One region of the Burkholderia anthinoferrum genome, then DNA from elsewhere that is predicted to be linked to it. Evidence: predicted binding sites of a transcription regulator. Region 1 holds the regulator's gene; the other holds the start of a gene.
What was found. The regulator FliA, encoded in region 1, starts transcription of late flagellar genes. The targets are predictions, from matches to a motif close to CTAAAGTTTNNNNNNNNNNNGCCGNTA.
Positions count from the first base shown of each region.

Region 2: fliS (flagellar export chaperone FliS) is a predicted target of FliA. The motif match lies at 1,660-1,686, and genes of this name have one in related genera.

Region 1 covers NZ_LFZP01000001.1:201,209-209,096, forward strand. Annotated here, with positions in the region: gene flhB (flagellar biosynthesis protein FlhB) at 1-680, shown strand, start outside; gene flhA (flagellar biosynthesis protein FlhA) at 677-2,779, shown strand; gene flhF (flagellar biosynthesis protein FlhF) at 2,776-4,581, shown strand; gene C5F75_RS00960 (nucleotide-binding protein) at 4,574-5,392, shown strand; gene C5F75_RS00965 (RNA polymerase sigma factor FliA) at 5,415-6,149, shown strand; S-adenosyl-L-homocysteine riboswitch at 6,245-6,363, shown strand; gene ahcY (adenosylhomocysteinase) at 6,396-7,814, shown strand.
Region 2 covers NZ_LFZP01000004.1:44,901-52,788, reverse strand. Annotated here, with positions in the region: gene fliK (flagellar hook-length control protein FliK) at 1-687, opposite strand, end outside; gene C5F75_RS02140 (flagellar protein FliT) at 820-1,152, opposite strand; gene fliS (flagellar export chaperone FliS) at 1,149-1,583, opposite strand; gene fliE (flagellar hook-basal body complex protein FliE) at 1,781-2,125, opposite strand; gene fliF (flagellar basal-body MS-ring/collar protein FliF) at 2,374-4,143, shown strand; gene fliG (flagellar motor switch protein FliG) at 4,133-5,128, shown strand; gene fliH (flagellar assembly protein FliH) at 5,121-5,804, shown strand; gene fliI (flagellar protein export ATPase FliI) at 5,837-7,342, shown strand; gene fliJ (flagellar export protein FliJ) at 7,348-7,806, shown strand; gene C5F75_RS02095 (flagellar hook-length control protein FliK) at 7,838-7,888, shown strand, end outside.

The DNA of each region.
Region 1 (7,888 bases):
TCGCGACCCAGCCGCTCGGCGCCGCGCTGCCCGATGCGCTGCATCTGGTCGCCGTGTGCTGCGGCACGACGGTCGCCGGGATGCTGGTGGTCGCCGGGCTCGACGTGCCTTACCAACTCTGGCAGTACAACAAGAAGTTGCGCATGACGAAGGAAGAAGTGAAGCGCGAGCATCGCGAGAACGAGGGCGACCCGCACGTGAAGGGGCGGATCCGCCAGCAGCAGCGCGCGATCGCCCGCCGCCGGATGATGGCGGCCGTGCCGAAGGCCGACGTCGTCGTCACGAACCCGACGCACTTCGCGGTCGCGCTGCAATACACGGATGGCGAGATGCGCGCGCCGAAGGTCGTCGCGAAGGGCGTGAACCTCGTCGCCGCGCGCATCCGCGAACTCGCGGCCGAACACAACGTGCCGCTGCTCGAAGCGCCGCCGCTCGCGCGTGCGCTGTATCACAACGTCGAACTCGAGCGCGAGATCCCCGGCTCGCTGTACTCGGCGGTCGCCGAAGTGCTCGCGTGGGTCTACCAGCTCAAGCGCTTCCGTTCGGAAGGCGGCGCGTTCCCGGCGGTGCCGGTCGATCTCGACGTGCCGGCCGAACTCGACAAGGGCGCGTCGGTCGCCGCCGACGACGAACGTGAAGAAGCCGAAGACGCGCTCGGCCAGCAAGGGAACGCAGCATGAGCACCCCGACCACCGGCCTGTTCGCCAAACGCACGAACCCGTTCGCGGGCACCAATCTGCGCGCGCTCGCGGGCCCGACCCTCATCTGCATGATCCTGGGGATGATGATCCTGCCGCTGCCGCCGGTGCTGCTGGATCTGCTGTTCACGTTCAACATCGCGCTGTCCGTGATGGTGCTGCTCGTCAGCATGTACACGATGAAGCCGCTCGACTTCGCGGCGTTCCCGAGCGTGCTGCTGTTCTCGACGCTCCTGCGCCTGTCGCTGAACGTCGCGTCGACGCGCGTCGTGCTGCTCGAAGGCCACACCGGGCCGGATGCCGCCGGCCAGGTGATCGAGGCGTTCGGCCACTTCCTCGTCGGCGGCAACTTCGCGGTCGGCATCGTCGTGTTCGTGATCCTGATGATCATCAACTTCATGGTGATCACGAAGGGCGCGGGGCGGATCGCCGAAGTGTCCGCGCGCTTCACGCTCGACGCGATGCCCGGCAAGCAGATGGCGATCGACGCCGACCTGAACGCGGGCCTCATCAACGAGGAACAGGCGCGCAAGCGGCGCCTCGCCGTATCGCAGGAAGCCGAGTTCTACGGGTCGATGGACGGCGCGTCGAAGTTCGTGCGCGGCGACGCGATCGCCGGCCTGATCATCATGGCGATCAACGTGATCGGCGGGCTGATCGTCGGGATGGTCCAGCACGACATGAGCTTCGCCGCGGCCGGCACCAACTACACGCTGCTGACGATCGGCGACGGCCTCGTCGCGCAGATCCCGTCGCTCGTGATCTCGACTGCGGCCGGCGTGATCGTGTCGCGCGTCGCGACCGACGAGGACATCGGCACGCAGATCACCGGCCAGCTGTTCACGAACCCGCGCGTGCTGAACATCACCGGCGCGATCATCGTGCTGATGGGGCTGATCCCCGGGATGCCGCACTTCGCGTTCCTCGCGCTCGGCGCCGGCGCGATCTGGCTCGCGCGCACGCAGACCCGGCGCGCGGCGGCCCGCAAGGCGGCCGGCGACGTCACCGACATCGCGCCGCCCGCCGTGCTGCCGGCCGACAGCCACGAAGCGACCTGGGACGACGTGCAGCTGATCGACCCGCTCGGCCTCGAGGTCGGCTACCGGCTGATTCCGCTCGTCGACAAGAACAGCGACGGCGAGCTGCTCAAGCGCATCAAGAGCATCCGCAAGAAATTCGCGCAGGAAATCGGCTTCCTGCCGCCGGTGATCCATATCCGCGACAACCTCGAATTGCGGCCGAACGCATACCGGATCGCGCTGAAGGGCGTCGAGATCGGCTTCGGCGAAGTGTTCCCGGGCCAGTGGCTCGCGATCAACCCGGGCCAGGTGACGGCCGCGCTGCCGGGCGCCGTCACGCAGGATCCGGCGTTCGGGCTGCCGGCCGTGTGGATCGACGTCGCGATGCGCGAGCAGGCGCAGGTGTACGGCTACACGGTGGTCGATGCGAGCACGGTCGTCGCGACCCACCTGAATCATCTGGTCGTCCAGCATGCGGCCGAGTTGCTCGGCCGCCAGGAAGTGCAGGCGCTCGTCGAGCGCACCGGCAAGGACGCGCCGTCGCTCGTCGAGGACCTCGTGCCGAAGACGATCTCGCTCACCACGCTGCAGAAGGTGCTGCAGAACCTGCTCGAGGAAGGCGTGCCGATCCGCGACATGCGCACGATCCTCGAGGCCGTGTCCGAGCATGCGGGCCGCGGCGACGCGTTCGAGATCACGGCCGCGGTGCGCCTCTCGCTCGGCCGCGCGATCACGCAGCAGTGGTATCCGGGCAACGGCGAAATGCAGGTGATGGGCCTCGACGCGAATCTGGAGCGCGTGCTGTCGCAGGCGCTCGCCACCGGCGCGAACCCGGGCCTCGAGCCCGGCCTCGCGCACAACCTTCTGACGGGCACGCAGCAAGCGTTGCTGCGTCAACAGAATCTCGGGCTGCCGCCGGTGCTGCTGGTGCAGCACGCGCTGCGCGCGATGCTCGCGCGTTTCCTGCGCCGCAGCCTGCCGCAATTGAAAGTGCTGTCGTACGCCGAAGTGCCGGACACACGCACGATCAAAGTCGTTAACGTCATCGGGGGTTCCGCTTGAACATTCGCAAATTCACCGGCGCAACGAGCCGCGACGCACTTCGTCTCGTGCGCGAGGCGCTCGGCGCCGACGCGGTCGTGCTGTCGAACCGCACGCTCGATGACGGCAGCGTCGAAATCGTCGCACTCGCCGATTCGGATCTCGCCGCGGTGGCGCCGCCGGCCGCGCGGCCGCGCTTCGCTTCGCCGCGCCTGCCGGAATCCGTGCCGGCCGCCGCCGTGCCGGGCATCGTGTCGCGCCCGGGCATCGCCCCGCGCCCGGCCGTCAATCCGTATGCGGCGGGCGAAGGCGGGCTGCCGGACGTGTTCTCGTCCGTGTTCGGCGCGAGCGCCGACGCGCAAGAGGCTGACATGCAGCCTTCGTCGAGCGATGCGGACGCGCCGGCCGCCGCGCCGTCGATCGCCGCGCCGGCCGCCGGATCGCCGGCCGCACGATCGCCTGCCGCCGGATCGCCGGCCGCCACTTCCGAACCCGCACCGTGGCTGGTCGAGCACGCGAAGCGCCTGACGCAGCAGCGCGACGCGCTGATCGCCCGTGCGCAGGCGCCGGTCGAGCCGCTGGCAAGCGCGCCGCAGCCCGCGGCCAGCGCGACGCCGCCCGACTGGGCCCGCGACATCGTGCGCGAGGCCGAACGCAGGATGCCGAACGCAGGATCGCCTGCCGCCGGATCGCCGGCCGCAGGATCGCCTGCCGCCACGAAGCGCACACCCGACACGGGCGCCGCGTACGCGGCGAGGGCGGCGGACCGTACGCGCCTGCCCTCCGACGCGGCCGCCGCGGTGGCCGACGCGGTGAAGTCGCGCATCGAGCGGATCGTCAACGACACCGTGATGCACGAGCTCGGCGAGCTGCGCGGGATGATGGAGGAGCAGTTCGACAGCCTGATGTGGCACGACCGCCAGCGTCGCAGCGCCGTTCACGGCGCGCTGACGAAGCACCTGTTCGCGGCCGGTTTCTCCGCGCAGCTCGTGCGGATGCTGGTCGACAACCTGCCGGCCGGCGACGGCGCGCAGACCTTCGAGCAGGCCGCCGAATGGGCGCAGTCGGTGCTCGCGTCGAACCTGCCGGTGCTCGACAGCGAGGACGCGCTGATGGAGCGCGGCGGCGTGTTCGCGCTGATGGGGCCGACGGGCGTCGGCAAGACGACCACCACCGCGAAGCTGGCCGCGCGCTGCGTGATGCGCTTCGGCGCGAGCAAGGTCGCGCTGCTGACCACCGACAGCTACCGGATCGGCGGCCACGAACAACTGCGCATTTTCGGCAAGATCCTCGGCGTGCCGGTGCACGCGGTGAAGGACGCGGGCGATCTCGCGCTCGCGCTGTCCGAGCTGCGCAACAAGCACATCGTGCTGATCGACACGATCGGCATGAGCCAGCGCGACCGCGCGGTGTCCGACCAGATCGCGATGCTGCACGGCGCGAACGCACCGGTGCAGCGCTTGCTGCTGCTGAACGCGACGAGCCACGGCGACACGCTCAACGAAGTCGTGCAGGCGTACCGCAGCGCGGGCGAGCACCCCGACCTGGCCGGCTGCATCCTGACCAAGCTCGACGAGGCGACCCACCTCGGCGGCGTGCTCGACACGGTGATCCGCTACAAGCTGCCGGTCCACTACGTGTCGACCGGCCAGAAGGTGCCGGAGAACCTGTACGTCGCGTCGACCCGATTCCTGCTGAAGAGCGCGTTCTGCGTGCCGCGCGACGGCTCGCCCTTCGTGCCGCAAGACGACGACATGCCGACGCTGCTCTCCGCACTGACCGCGCGTTCCACCGCCGAGCTGCACGAGGTGCGATTTGGATAAACCGATCATCGATCAGGCCGAAGGGCTGCGCCGCCTGCTGGCCGGGCGCGCGTCGCGCATCGTCGCGGTGACGGGCGGGCCGGCGGGCGTCGGCTGCACGTCGACCGTCGTGAATCTCGCGGCGGCGCTCGCGTCGCTCGGCAAGGACGTACTCGTCGTCGACGAGCGCGCCGACGTGCGCTCGGCCAGCGCGACGCTCGCCGGCGCGTGGCTGCGCGACGGCGCGCGCACGCGGGTCGCGGCCGGTTTCAGCCTGTGCGCGGCGGCGCGGCTCGCGCGCGCCGGCTACAGCGACGCGCAACTGAGCGACTTCATCGACGGCCCGGCCGACATCGTCCTCGTCGACGCGCAGCTCGGCGCCGATGGGTCGTTCTCGGCGCTCGCGCGCGAAGCGCACGACGTGCTGGTCGTCACGCGGGTCGCCGCGCAGGCGATCACCGAGGCGTATGCGTGCATGAAGCGGCTGCATTTCGCGCACGCGTTCGCGCAGTTCCGCGTGCTGACCAACCAGGTCGGCAGCCACGCGGACGCGAAGGCGGCGTTCGACAACCTCGCGGGCGTCGCGAACCGCTACCTGACCGTGTCGATCGCCGACGCGGGCTGCGTGAGTGCCGATCCGCTCGTCGAGCACGCCCGCGAATTGATGCATGCGGTGGTCGACGCGTTTCCGTCGTCGTCCGCCGCGCGCGACTACCGGCAGATTGCCGCCGACCTGTTGTACTGGCCGATGCGCCCGCGTTCGGGTGCGGGCCGCGCGGTCCACGCCGGCGGCAAGCCGTCGTACGAGGCGGGCGCGGCACACGCCGCGTGAGCGCCACCCGGAGGAGGGAGCCATGATGTACAACGCTCAAGGAAAGATGTCCCAGGCCGACGTGCTCGCGCAATACGCGCCGCTCGTGCGTCGCCTCGGATTGCAGCTCGTCGCGAAAATGCCGGCGAGCGTCGATCTCGACGACCTGATCCAGGCCGGCATGATCGGCCTGATGGACGCGGCGGGCCGCTACAAGGAAGACCAGGGCGCGCAGTTCGAGACCTACGCGACGCAGCGCATCCGCGGCGCGATGCTCGACGAGCTGCGCAGCAACGACTGGCTGCCGCGCAGCCTGCGCAAGACCTCGCGCGAGGTCGAGCACGCGGTGCACCAGGTCGAGCAGCACCTCGGCCGCTCGGCGAGCGAGACCGAGATCGCGCAGCACCTGAACATGCCGCTCGACGAATACCAGGGGATGCTGCAGGACCTGCATGGCAGCCAGCTCATCTACTACGAGGATTTCGATCGCGCGGCCGACGACGAGCCGTTCCTCGACCGCTATCGCGTCGATCACGCCGATCCGCTGTCGGCGCTGCTAGACGAACACCTGCGCGAGGCGCTCGTCGAGGCGATCGAGCGGCTGCCGGAGCGCGAGAAGCTGCTGATGTCGCTGTACTACGAACGGGGTCTGAATCTGCGCGAGATCGGCGCGGTGCTCGAGGTGAGCGAATCGCGCGTGTGCCAGTTGCACAGCCAGGCCGTCGCGCGCCTGCGCGCGCGGCTGCGCGAGCAGGCGTGGGTGGGCGCGGAGTCCTGACCCTCTGCCGACGGCGGCGGCGCGCCGGCGCCGCGCGCTCGCGCCGTATGCGGTGCTTGCGCATTTCGCGCGCCGATTTGCTACAATCCCCTCCGTTTTCCGAGGAGCGTTGCGACGGACCATCCTGCGTCCGCCAGGCTCGGAAGGCTTCACCAAGCAGCCGTGCGACGATTTTTTCGCGCCGGCCCCGCTTCCTGAACGGCGCTCACGTCACCAATCTAGAAACTTTTTAGAAAGGAGGGCGTGATGAACGCCATTATCGATTCCAAGGCTTCCCACGATTACGTCGTCGCCGACATGGCGCTGGCCGGCTGGGGCCGCAAGGAACTCAACATCGCCGAGACCGAAATGCCGGGCCTCGTGCAGATCCGCGACGAATACAAGGCGCAGCAGCCGCTGAAGGGCGCGCGCATTGCCGGTTCGCTGCACATGACGATCCAGACGGGCGTGCTGATCGAGACGCTGAAGGCGCTCGGCGCGGACGTGCGCTGGGCGTCGTGCAACATCTTCTCGACGCAGGACCACGCGGCCGCCGCGATCGTCGAAGCCGGCACGCCGGTGTTCGCGTTCAAGGGCGAGTCGCTCGACGAATACTGGGAGTTCTCGCACCGCATCTTCGAATGGCCGAACGGCGAATTCGCGAACATGATCCTGGACGACGGCGGCGACGCCACGCTGCTGCTGATCCTCGGCTCGAAGGCCGAGAAGGACCGTTCGGTGATCGCGAAGCCGACCAACGAGGAAGAAGTCGCGCTGTACAAGTCGATCGCCGCGCACCTCGACGTCGACGCGAACTGGTACTCGAAGCGCCTCGCGCACATCAAGGGCGTGACGGAAGAAACCACGACCGGCGTGCACCGCCTGTACCAGATGGAAAAGGACGGCCGCCTGCCGTTCCCGGCGTTCAACGTGAACGATTCGGTCACGAAGTCGAAGTTCGACAACCTGTACGGCTGCCGCGAGTCGCTTGTCGACGGCATCAAGCGCGCGACCGACGTGATGATCGCGGGCAAGGTGGCGGTCGTCGCGGGCTACGGCGACGTGGGCAAGGGCTGCGCGCAGTCGCTGCGCGGCCTGGGCGCGACCGTGTGGGTCACCGAAATCGATCCGATCTGCGCGCTGCAGGCGGCGATGGAAGGCTACCGCGTCGTGACGATGCAATACGCGGCGGACAAGGCCGACATCTTCGTGACGGCCACCGGCAACTACCACGTGATCAATCACGATCACATGAAGGCGATGCGTCACAACGCGATCGTCTGCAACATCGGTCACTTCGACTCGGAAATCGACGTCGCGTCGACGCGCCAGTACCAGTGGGAAAACATCAAGCCGCAGGTCGACCACATCATCTTCCCGGACGGCAAGCGCATCATCCTGCTGGCCGAAGGCCGCCTCGTGAACCTCGGCTGCGCGACCGGCCACCCGTCGTTCGTGATGTCGAATTCGTTCGCGAACCAGACGCTCGCGCAGATCGAACTCTTCACGCGCGGCGACCAGTACGAGAACAAGGTCTACGTGCTGCCGAAGCATCTCGATGAAAAGGTCGCGCGCCTGCACCTCGCGCGCATCGGCGCGAACCTGTCGGTGCTGTCGGACGAGCAGGCCGCGTACATCGGCGTGCAGAAGGACGGCCCGTTCAAGCCGAACCACTACCGCTACTGATGCGCTGCCGCCGCCGCGCCGTGCGTGCCCGTCGCGGGCCGCGCGCCGCGGCGGCGCTCACCGATCGTACCGAT
Region 2 (7,888 bases), on a different contig from region 1:
GCCCTGGGCCGGCGGTTGCGCGGTGGCCCGCGCGGCGGCGGGCAGCGGCGGGCGCGGTGCGAGCAATTCGTCGAGCACGTCGGTCGGCTCGCGCGGGACGGCTTCCGGGTCGGCCGGCACGGGCGCGAGCGCGGTCGCGAGGCGCGCCTGCGGCTCGCGCATCAGTGCCGCGAGCGGCCGCTGGCCGGCCAGCCATTGCGCGAGATGGGATTCGTAGAAGAGGCCGCTTTCGCTCACGGCCTGCGCCAACGCCGCCCGCAACGCAGCGACCGGCGGCGGCGCGGCCGCATCGCGCGCCGCTGCCGTGGACGACGCTTCAGCGGAAGCCGGCGTGGAAGACGCAGCGGGACCGGACGCAGCCGGCGCGCGCGCCGGCACGGGCGTCTCGGTGAGCAGCACGGTGGGATCGGCGAGCAGCGGCAGCCGGCCGACGATCGCCGGCGTCGCGTCGCCGCCCGAGCGCGAGATCGCGTCGAGCACGCGCCCGACGTCGGACAGCGCGGTCTGCGTGGAAGCGGGCGGCGCGGCGCTCGGGCTGCCGGCCGGCGGCGAGGACGACGCGCCGGCGCCGGGCGTGCCGACCTGCGAGGCCGCGCCGCCGCCCGCCGGCGCCGATACGGTGCCGGTCAGCAGGCTGTCGAGGCGGCTCGCCAGCAGCGCGGCCGCAACGGAGTCGATACCGGTCATGATCGAAGCCTGCCTATATCAGCCACATCGTTGCGAATCGGGGCGCGGCACGCCGGTGCCGCCCGCGGGACCGGCACGCGCCGCGTGCGGCGCCGGGCCCGGGCGCCCCGCACCCGCCTCCGGACCACGGCCCTACCCGCGCGCGCGGTACAGATCGGTCAATACCTGGGTCGAGCGCCGCGCCTCGAACAGCGCGGACAGCCGCGCGACGTCGGGACTCGCGAGATCGCGGATCGCGGCGTCGTCGGCCAGGATGCGACGGATCAGGTCGAGCTTGCGGCCGAGATCCGACTCGTCGAGCGCGACGCCCGGATCGGCCTCCTTCAACCCGTCGACGAGTTGCATGAATTCGGCCTGCAACTCCGGCAACGCGCTCCAGTCGGCGTCGCGCGCGGCGCACAGCATCCGGCCCGACACGGCGGCGAGCGCCTCGTAACGCGCGAAGTATTCGGCCTTGTGATTCATCGTGATGCTTCCGCTACCTGTTGCGCGGCCATCCGCGCGACTTCCGGGGCGATGCCCGTCCATGCTTCCTCGAGCGTCGCGAGCAGGCGGTCGACCTCGACCAGCATCGCGTCGCTCGCCTGCGTGTTCGCTTCGAGCAGGCGCCGGCCGATATACGCATACAGCGCATCGAGCCGGTCGGCGATCTGGCCGCCCGCGTCGCGGTTCAGCGACGCCTGCAGGCCGCTCTCGACGATCCGGATCGCCTTGCCGATCGCCTCGCCGCGCCCGGACACGTTGTCCTGCTGCAAATGCATGCGCGCCAGTGCGATCGCCTGCCGTGCGCCCTGGTACAGCATCGCGATCAGCCGGTGCGGGGAGGCGCCCATCACCCCCGTCTCGACGCCGACACGCGCGTACGCATTGGCTCCAGCGTGTCCTGGGGAAAACATGCGCTTCTCCTTGTTATTTGCGTTGGCTAGTCAGGAGCCGCGGCCGTGCGTTGCACGGGACGGCCTTCACCGGAGTTATCGGAAGGGATTTGAAAAGCTTTAGGTGCGCGGAGGCTGCCGTCGGGCAAGCGATGCCGGCCGCCCGCCTCACCCGGCAAGCCCCGAGCCGTCGCCGGACGGCCGTCCCCGGATGGCCGTCACACCGCCATCTGCATGATGTCGTTGTAAGCGCTCACCAACTTGTTGCGGACCTGGAGCCCGAACTGGAAGCCGATATTGGCTTTCTGCATGTCGACCATCACGTCGTTCAGCGAGATGTTCGGCGCGCCGACCTCGAACGCCTTCGCCTCGCCGAGCGCGTGCTGCTGGTCGCCGCTGATCTTGTCGAGCGATGCCTTCATCGCGCTCGCGAACGTGCCGGCCGTCGCCGCGCCCGCGCCGGCCAGCGCCGCCGTCGGGCTCGCGACGCCGCCGGACGCCTGCGCGGCCATCGACTGCATCTGTTGCAACACCGAACCGATTCCGCTGACGTTCGCAGTCATGCTGTCCCCAGACATAGAGAAGAGACCCGGACACACCGGGCGACCCGCCGGCGCCGCACCACGCGCACCATGCCGGATCGCGACAAAGGATAGCAGCGCGGTGCGCGTCAAAGCCGCGAAAGTACGGGGGAAACCCCGCTCTTTTCGGTCGATCGGAGTGCGCCGCGGGTCCCGATAATCGCATCGTGTCATTGTCCGCCCGCTCGTCCGAGCGAGCTCAGTCGTCCCGCTCCGGAGAAACTCGACGCATGGATTCGCAGGCCAACTCGCTGATCAACCCAGACGCCCGCGCGGGCCTCAGCCCGGTGCCCGGCGCCGCCGCGGCCGCCGCGTTGCCGGGCGCGGGCGGCGCAGGCGCAGGCGCGGACTTCGGGCTTGGCGGCTTCGCGGAACGCATTCCCGGCATCTCGCGGATGAAGGGCAACCCGAAGCTGCCGTTCGTGATCGCCGTCGCGTTCGCCATCGCCGCGATCACCGCGCTCGTGCTGTGGAGCCGGGCGCCCGACTACCGCGTGCTGTACAGCAACCTGTCGGACCGCGACGGCGGCGCGATCATCGCCGCGCTCCAGCAGGCAAACGTTCCCTACAAGTTCGCCGATGCCGGCGGCGCGATCCTCGTGCCGTCGAGCCAGGTGCACGAGACGCGCCTGAAACTCGCCGCGATGGGGCTGCCCAAGGGCGGCTCGGTCGGCTTCGAGCTGATGGACAACCAGAAATTCGGCATCAGCCAGTTCGCCGAGCAGATCAACTACCAGCGCGCGCTCGAAGGCGAGCTGCAGCGCACCATCGAATCGATCAATGCCGTGCGCGGCGCGCGCGTGCATCTCGCGATTCCGAAGCCGTCGGTGTTCGTGCGCGACAAGGAAGCGCCGAGCGCGTCGGTGTTCGTCGACCTCTACCCGGGCCGCGTGCTCGACGAGGGCCAGGTCCAGGCGATCACGCGGATGGTGTCGTCCGGCGTGCCGGACATGCCGGCCAAGAACGTGACGATCGTCGACCAGGACGGCAACCTGCTGACCCAGACCGCATCCGCTTCCGGCCTCGACGCGAGCCAGCTCAAGTACGTGCAGCAGGTCGAGCACAACACGCAGAAGCGCATCGACGCGATCCTCGCGCCGATCTTCGGCGCCGGCAACGCGCGCTCGCAGGTCAGCGCGGATCTCGATTTCTCGAAGATCGAGCAGACCTCGGAAAGCTACGGCCCGAACGGCACGCCGCAGCAGGCCGCGATCCGCAGCCAGCAGACCAGCAGCGCGACCGAACTCGCGCAGGGCGGCGCGTCCGGCGTGCCGGGCGCGCTGTCGAACACGCCGCCGCAGCCGGCCTCCGCGCCGATCGTCGCCGGCAACGGCCAGAACGCGCCGCAGACCACGCCGGTCAGCGACCGCAAGGACCAGACGACCAACTACGAGCTCGACAAGACGATCCGCCATACCGAACAGCCGATGGGCAGCGTGAAGCGGCTGTCGGTGGCGGTCGTCGTCAACTACCAGCCGGTGGCCGACGCGAAGGGCCACGTGACGATGCAGCCGCTGCCGCCCGCGAAGCTCGCGCAGGTCGAACAACTCGTGAAGGACGCGATGGGTTACGACGCGAAGCGCGGCGACTCGGTGAACGTCGTGAACAGCGCGTTCTCGACCGTGAGCGACCCGTACGCCGACCTGCCGTGGTGGCGCCAGCCCGACGTGATCGCGATGGCGAAGGAAGCCGCGAAGTGGCTCGGCATCGCGGCGGCCGCGGCGGCGCTCTACTTCATGTTCGTGCGCCCGGCGATGCGCCGCGCGTTCCCGCCGCCCGAGCCGGCCGCGCCGGCGCTCGCGGCGCCGGAGGACACGGTCGCGCTCGACGGCCTGCCCGCGCCAGAGAAGGCGGCGGAGGAAGCCGATCCGCTGCTGCTCGGCTTCGAAAACGAGAAGAACCGCTACGAACGCAACCTCGACTACGCGCGCACGATCGCCCGCCAGGATCCGAAGATCGTCGCCACCGTCGTGAAGAACTGGGTGTCCGATGAACGCTGAAGGCTTGACCAAGAGCGCGCTGCTGCTGATGTCGATCGGCGAGGAAGAGGCCGCGCAGGTATTCAAGTTCCTCGCGCCGCGCGAGGTTCAGAAGATCGGCGTGGCGATGGCCGCGCTGAAGAACGTCACGCGCGAGCAGGTCGAGGACGTGCTGCAGGAGTTCGTGAAGGAAGCCGAGCAGCACACCGCGCTGTCGCTCGATTCGAACGAGTACATCCGCTCGGTGCTGACGAAGGCGCTCGGCGAGGACAAGGCCGGCGTGCTGATCGACCGCATCCTGCAGGGTAGCGACACGAGCGGCATCGAGGGCCTCAAATGGATGGATTCGGCCGCGGTGGCCGAACTGATCAAGAACGAGCATCCGCAGATCATCGCGACGATCCTCGTGCACCTCGACCGCGACCAGGCGTCGGAAATCGCGTCGTGCTTCACCGAACGGCTGCGTAACGACGTGCTGCTGCGGATCGCGACGCTCGACGGCATCCAGCCGGCCGCGCTGCGCGAGCTCGACGACGTGCTCACCGGCCTGCTGTCCGGCAGCGACAACCTGAAGCGCAGCCCGATGGGCGGCATCCGCACCGCGGCCGAGATCCTGAACTTCATGACGAGCGTGCACGAGGAAGGCGTGCTCGAAAGCGTGCGCCAGTACGACGCCGATCTCGCGCAGAAGATCATCGACCAGATGTTCGTGTTCGAGAACCTGCTCGACCTCGAGGATCGCGCAATCCAGATGATCCTCAAGGAAGTCGAGTCCGAAACGCTGATCATCGCGCTCAAGGGCGCGCCGCCCGCGCTGCGCCAGAAGTTCCTCGCGAACATGTCGCAGCGCGCGGCCGAACTGCTCGCCGAGGATCTCGACGCGCGCGGCCCGGTACGCGTGTCCGACGTCGAGACGCAGCAGCGCCGCATCCTGCAGATCGTGCGCAACCTCGCCGAGAGCGGCGCGATCGCGATCGGCGGCAAGGCGGAAGACGCCTATGTCTGATTCGGCGAGCGATCGCGTGGGCACCCTCACCGCGTACCAGCGGTGGGAGATGGCGTCGTTCGACCCGCCGCCGCCCCCGCCGCCGCCCGACGACGCGGCGGCCGCTGCGGCCGCGCTCGCCGAGGAGTTGCAGCGCGTGCGCGACGCCGCGCACGCCGAAGGCCATGCGGCCGGCCACGTCGAAGGCCAGGCGCGCGGCTACCAGGCCGGTTTCGAACAGGGCCGCGAACAGGGTTTCGAGGCCGGCCAGGCCGAAGCGCGCGAACAGGCCGCGCAACTGGCGGCGCTCGCCGCGTCGTTTCGCGAAGCCGTCTCGGCCGTCGAACACGATCTCGCGTCCGACCTCGCGCAGCTCGCCCTCGACATCGCGCAGCAGGTCGTGCGCCAGCACGTGAAGCACGACCCGGCCGCGCTGGTCGCCGCCGTGCGCGACGTGCTCGCGGCCGAACCGGCGCTCGCCGGCGCGCCGCATCTCGCGGTGAATCCGGCCGACCTGCCCGTCGTCGAGGCGTATCTGCAGGACGACCTCGACACGCTCGGCTGGAACGTGCGCACCGACGCGTCGATCGAGCGCGGCGGCTGCCGCGCGCACGCCGCGACCGGCGAGGTCGACGCGACGCTGCCCACGCGCTGGCAGCGCGTCGCCGCCGCGATCGGCAAGGTGAGCACGTGGTGACGCGCTCGCCCGACGCGCTCGCGCACGACGGCATGACGCCGCTCGAACGCGAGCTCGCGCTTGCGTCGTTCGGGCCGGCTGCCCCGCACGATCCCGCATTCGACGCCTCGCCGCACGCGGCATCCGAGGCCGCCGGCGCCGCCCCGCGCGCGCCGCACAATCCGCACCTCGCGCACTGGCGCACGCACCTGAACGGGCTCGCCGCACGCAGCCACCGCGCGCTGCCGCTGCGGCCGTGCGGCCGCCTCACGCGCGCGGCCGGCCTCGTGCTCGAGGCGATCGGGCTGCGCCTGTCGGTCGGCGCCGAATGCACGATCGAACTGCCGCCCGGCAGCACGCTGCCGCACGCGCAAGCCGAAGTCGTCGGCTTCGCCGGCGACCGCCTGTTCCTGATGCCGACCACCGACGTCGCCGGCGTGCTGCCCGGCGCACGCGTGTGGCCGCTCGAGGCCGCGCCCGTCGCCGATCCGCTCGCGGGCGCGAAGCGGCTGCCGGTCGGCTGGGAAATGCTCGGGCGCGTCGTCGACGCATCGGGCCGCCCGCTCGACGGCCTCGGCCCGCTCGCGTCGAAAGTCGACGCGCCGCTGTCGGCGCCGTCGATCAACCCGCTCGATCGCGAGCCGATCCACCATGTGCTCGACGTCGGCGTGCGCGCGATCAACGCGCTGCTCACCGTCGGCCGCGGCCAGCGGATGGGCCTGTTCGCCGGCTCCGGCGTCGGCAAGTCGGTGCTGCTCGGCACGATGGCGCGCTACACGAGCGCGGAAGTGATCGTGATCGGGCTGATCGGCGAACGCGGCCGCGAAGTGAAGGAATTCATCGAGCAGATCCTCGGCGAGGACGGGCTCGCGCGCTCGGTCGTCGTCGCCGCGCCGGCCGACGTGTCGCCGCTGCTGCGGATGCAGGGCGCCGCGTACGCGACGTCGCTCGCCGAGTACTTCCGCGACCAGGGCAAGCACGTGCTGCTGCTGATGGATTCGCTGACGCGCTATGCGATGGCGCAGCGCGAGATCGCGCTGGCGATCGGCGAGCCGCCCGCGACGAAGGGCTATCCGCCGTCGGTGTTCGCGAAACTGCCCGCGCTCGTCGAGCGCACCGGCAACGGGCCCGAAGGCGGCGGCTCGATCACCGCGTTCTACACGGTGCTGACCGAAGGCGACGACCAGCAGGACCCGATCGCCGATTCGGCGCGCGCGATCCTCGACGGCCACATCGTGCTGTCGCGCGCGCTCGCCGAGGCCGGCCACTATCCCGCGATCGACATCGAGGCGTCGATCAGCCGCGCGATGACCGCGCTGATCGACGAAACGCATCTCGACCACGTGCGGCAGTTCAAGCAGATGCTGTCGCGCTACCAGCGCAATCGCGACCTGATCGCGGTCGGCGCCTACGCACCCGGCCGCGACGCGCAGCTCGACCGCGCGATCGCGCTTTACCCGCGCATCGAGGCCTTCCTGCAGCAGGGCTTTCGCGAATGCGCGCCGTTCGCATCGAGCCTCACCGCGCTCGATGCGCTGTTCGACGCTTACGGAGGCTGATCCCGATGGCCCACGGCTTTCCCCTTCAGTTGCTGCTCGACCGTGCGCAGGAAGACCTCGACTCGGCCGCGAAGCAGCTCGGCACCGCGCAGCGCGACCGCACCGCGGCGGCCGAACAGCTCGACGCGCTGCTGCGCTACCGCGACGAATATCACGCGCGCTTCGCGCAATCCGCGCAGAGCGGGATGCCGGCCGGCAACTGGCGCAATTTCCAGGCGTTCATCGACACGCTCGATGCGGCGATCGCACAGCAGCGCACCGTGCTCGCCGCGGCCGACGTCCGCATCGACGAGGCGCGCCCGAACTGGCAGCAGAAGAAACGGACCGTCGGCTCGTATGAAATCCTGCAGGCGCGCGGCGTCGCGCAGGAGGCGAAGCGCGACGCCCGGCGCGAACAGCGCGACGCCGACGAACATGCCGCGAAGATCCTGCGCATGCGGGCCGACGCGGCCCGCTCGTCGTAACCGACCACCGCCTTCGAACGAGAGAACCGTCATGCCTCCCCTGCCCCTGCTCGGCGCGCTGCTCGACACCGCCGGCGCCGCA